DNA from 2 places in the Solibacillus isronensis genome. Region 1 is predicted to be linked to the other one. Evidence: riboswitches for the same ligand, from Rfam matches in the RefSeq annotation. Region 1 holds a riboswitch; the other holds the start of a gene.

Region 1 (2,207 bases):
TACTAAAAATGCCGGTGTTAAGTACTTCCCTATAATGTCCATGATCTTCGCCGGATTTAGTGAAAAATAAAAAACGATTGCGAAGAAAATAAAACTGAATACCGCAAGCCACAATGTCGCCTGTGAAGGATCGATAAATGGTTCAAATCCAACAACAAACGGTACTGTTGCTGTACGCGGAATTGCAAAAAACGGCCCAATCGTTAAGTATAAAGCCAATGCAAAAAACAATCCAAACATCGGATGTACTTTACTTGCCAAATCGCGCAATCCATTACTTCCCGACAATCCGATTGCCAGAATTCCTAAAAACGGCAAACCAATTGCCGTAACTAAAAAGCCAATTAGCGCAAACCAATAGTTTGTCCCTGCCAATTGCCCCATTTGAATCGGAAATATTAAATTTCCTGCTCCAAAAAACATCCCAAACAGCATCGTTCCGATTACTGCATAGGTTGAAAATGGTATTTTCTTGTCCATCATATTCTCTCCCAAGATGTCATTTCATGGTGTTTTAATGAAACGTCCTAATTTTCTTAACAATGTACAATATCATATCAGCCCTATAACAGAATGACAATAGTAAGAGTAAATATAAAAGGAGCGATGTCATAAAGTTAACACTTTTATGACATCGCTCCATAATTTATTATTTAATTAAGCTAAATATTGTCTGCGCTGATTTTCAATCCATACACGCATTGAACGGTAAAGCATCGTCACGACCACAAACATCATAATTCCTTTAACAATATTAAACGGTAAAATACCTAACACGATTGTTTCGTACATATTATATTCGAAGCCTAGTAAGTACGTGTACAGCGGTAAGAACGCCACGTAGTTTAATGCCGCCATTCCAATTGACATTACAACTGTAGAAACAACTAAGCCTGTCATTAACCCTTTTGCAGAAGGGAATTTTTTATAAATATAGTAAGCTGGTAAAATGAATAATACACCTGTAGCGAAGTTAGCCATATGACCTACCGGAATTCCTTCAGGAGCCCCTGTGTAAATCCAGTCAAGCACATTTTTAACAAGTTCAACTAGGATACCTGCAACAGGTCCCATCGTAATTGCCGCAATCAATGCTGGCACATCACTGAAATCAATTTGTAAAAACACCGGGAACCATGGTAGTGGGAAGTTTAACAACATTAGCACAAATGAAACCCCACTCAGCATTGCGATTGTTACGAATGATCGTAACTTTAAACTTCTTTTTTGCATATAAATCTCTCCTCTTTGCTGATTCCATCTCGCAAGAAGAAAGGACGTATCAAATCATTCCATGAAAAAACCCTTATGCTAAACTAGAGCATAAGGGAGAAATAGGCACACTTAAATAAAGGGTCTATCTGTGCATTTGCAGCAATTCCTGTTTTTTGTACACGAAAAATATTCCGTTTACAAATAAGGAATTAGAAATAAGTACTGCAAAGCACGGCATTTTCAAAAAATGACGACCGTACCTTCACCTTCTCCCATCCAGACTATACTGTCGGCTTTGGAATTGCACCAAATCCTGCACACAAAAGTGGCTCGCGGGCTCGAAAAGTTCGACATAACTTCCTCCAAGTAAATGGTCAGAAGTTATAACTTTTATTACCGCCGGTCGGGAGTTACACCCTGCCCCGAAGATGAATCAATATGAAATTATGTAGCAATTACCTTGCTATAACTATTATTATATATAAAAAAAAGGAATTGTAAAGCCCATTGCTTACAATTCCTAGTAAAATTATTTGAATTATTGAAATTCATAATGAATACGGTTCGCCGCAACCGGCTTATCTACCGGTTTTGTGAAGTCATAACCGCCCCATTGTTCCTGTACGATATTTTCAAATTTCACCTGTTTATCAAAACTTGCTACTGTCATTATTAATCCTTCAATCATTCGCATTCCTTGAGCTGGTTCATAATTGTCCAAGTTTAAAGGTTCTTCAAATGTAATTGTTACAATCGACTTAGCGTCTTCAACTTTTAAATATACACCCGGCAATATAACCGTTCTGTATATATCATTCGCTTCCACCGTCATATTTTTGATTGCTTCTTGCACATCTTTAAAGCTCATTCGGAAATTGGGACTTAAATATACCGCCCCATTCCGCATCTGATACATAAAATAATTATATTGAGCGTTCTCATCATTTAATAAAAACGGCTCTTTTACGTCGCCAACATGGTCAAAGTAAATT
Region 2 (2,207 bases), 690 kb from region 1:
TAAACCGTATAAATTATCCCGGGAACAGTGGACAGCAGCATTGCCGCATAGTCACCAAAAGGCTCTCGCCCAAACTTCCAGATTACATAAGGTAATGCTGCATAAAACAGTAGCTCTAGAAAGATAAGATATTTATTCGATTGTGAATTATTCGCCATAAAAGCCTCCATTACCGTTAAAAAGGTATTTGTTTTTTTATATTACTAAAGATTATCCGACACTATATTTATGAAATAGTTATACGAAAAAAAGCAACCAAGTAAACGAAAGACACTTAAAAACAGCTTGCAATAACCCCTTTCTAATTTATGTAATATTATGTATATTCTTCTACGTATTACCTTTATTAAAGTTTCAAAATTTTTATAATTTAACAGAGGGGATAGAGGTAAAAGGATTGATGGAACAAAAAGTAAGTAGGTGCTAAAATACTATTAGCTTTTTAAATTATTTATGTTACAATAACTTTCAAATAAAATAATTTCCTTCGGGGTCGGGTGAAATTCCCAATCGACGGTGATGAGTTTATCTCTAAGCCCGTGAGCCACTTTATGTGTGCAGGATTTTGGTGCAAATCCAAAGCCGACAGTTATAGTCTGGATGGGAGAAGGAATGGCAACGCATTTTAAAAATTTGATTTTAAATGTGCTTTTTTGCTATACACTTTTCCTGTCGCACCTTGTGACGGGTTTTTTTATTTTATTTGAAAAAAATAATTTCCTTCGGGGTCGGGTGAAATTCCCAATCGACGGTGATGAGTTTATCTCTAAGCCCGTGAGCCACTTATGTGTGCAGGATTTGGTGCAAGTCCAAAGCCGACAGTTATAGTCTGGATGGGAGAAGGAAGCAATGTCAGCAGTTTTTTGAAAATTTACTTCGAAAAGCTTATTTGATGATGCTCAATTTTCCTCTCATCGAACTCCGAATTCAATCGGGGTTCTTTTTTAATCCTAAAAAGAGGTGAGCAGGATGTTTACAGGAATCATTGAAGAACTTGGAACGGTTGAAACAGTCAGCCAATCCACACAAGCGATGGAACTAGCCATTCGCGCAAGCAAAATTCTAGAGGATGTTCAACTCGGGGACAGCATTGCCGTTAATGGTGTCTGTCTGACAGTGAAACAATTTTCGCCGACCGTATTTTTGGCAGACGTCATGCCGGAAACTGTCAAAGCAACAAGCCTACAGCAATTAACTGCTGGGATGCCTGTCAATCTAGAGCGGGCAATGTCGGCGAATGGTCGTTTCGGAGGGCATATTGTTTCGGGCCATGTTGATGGAATTGCAACAATACAACGGAAAAGACCCGTTGCCAATGCAGTTTATATTGATTTGGCAATGGAAAAGCATTTGGTTGCTGAATGTATTAAGAAAGGCTCAATTACAGTGGACGGCACGAGTTTAACAATCTTTGATGTGACGGACACATTCATTACCATTTCCTTAATCCCTCATACGTATGAACAGACTGTATTAGGCTTTAAAAAGCCGGGAGATGTTGTGAACATTGAAACAGATCTAATCGGAAAATATGTAAAAAAACATTTACAAAATCAAACGGAAAGTACAATTACAATGGACTTTTTGCAACGTACAGGATTTTAAAGGAGTGCTACAAAATGAATACAATTGAAGAAGCAATTCACGCATTGAAAAACGGCGAGATTATTATTGTGTCAGATGACGAGAACCGTGAAAATGAAGGGGATTTTCTAGTGTTAGGAGAATTCGCTACACCGGAAAATATTAATTTCATGGCGCTTTATGGAAGAGGGTTAATTTGTACACCAGTTTCATCTGCACTTGCAGAAAAGCTTTCCCTTCATCCAATGGTGCAAAGCAATACCGATACATATCAAACAGCTTTTACGATTAGTATCGATCATATCCATACAACGACAGGTATAAGTGCATTTGAGCGTTCTAAAACGATGTTAGCATTACTGGATCCTGCAACAAAACCGGAGCATTTTCATCGTCCCGGCCATGTTTTCCCGCTCATTGCTAAACAGGGAGGCGTGTTGGAACGTCGCGGGCATACGGAAGCAGGTGTTGATCTGGCTAAACTATGCGGTTCGAATGAAGTTGCGGTCATCTGTGAAATTATGAACGAAGATGGTTCAATGGCCCGCATGCCACAGCTCGAAAAGATTGCACAAAAATATAACCTGAAATTTATTACAATCGAAGACTTAGTTCAATATATA

The links. A riboswitch is a leader RNA that binds a small molecule or an ion and turns the genes downstream of it on or off. The one in region 1 is predicted to bind FMN.
Region 2: another riboswitch for FMN. It lies ahead of ribE (riboflavin synthase); the one in region 1 lies ahead of M3166_RS07890 (ECF transporter S component).

The regions. Positions count from the first base shown of each region.
Region 1 is NZ_JAMBOC010000001.1:1,537,867-1,540,073, forward strand. Features, by position in the region: gene brnQ (branched-chain amino acid transport system II carrier protein) at 1-480, opposite strand, end outside; gene M3166_RS07890 (ECF transporter S component) at 658-1,233, opposite strand; FMN riboswitch at 1,476-1,649, opposite strand; gene M3166_RS07895 (hypothetical protein) at 1,754-2,207, opposite strand, start outside.
Region 2 is NZ_JAMBOC010000001.1:843,505-845,711, forward strand. Features, by position in the region: gene M3166_RS04360 (VC0807 family protein) at 1-158, opposite strand, end outside; FMN riboswitch at 480-616, shown strand; FMN riboswitch at 715-849, shown strand; gene ribE (riboflavin synthase) at 970-1,605, shown strand; partial or broken gene ribB (3,4-dihydroxy-2-butanone-4-phosphate synthase) at 1,620-2,207, shown strand, end outside.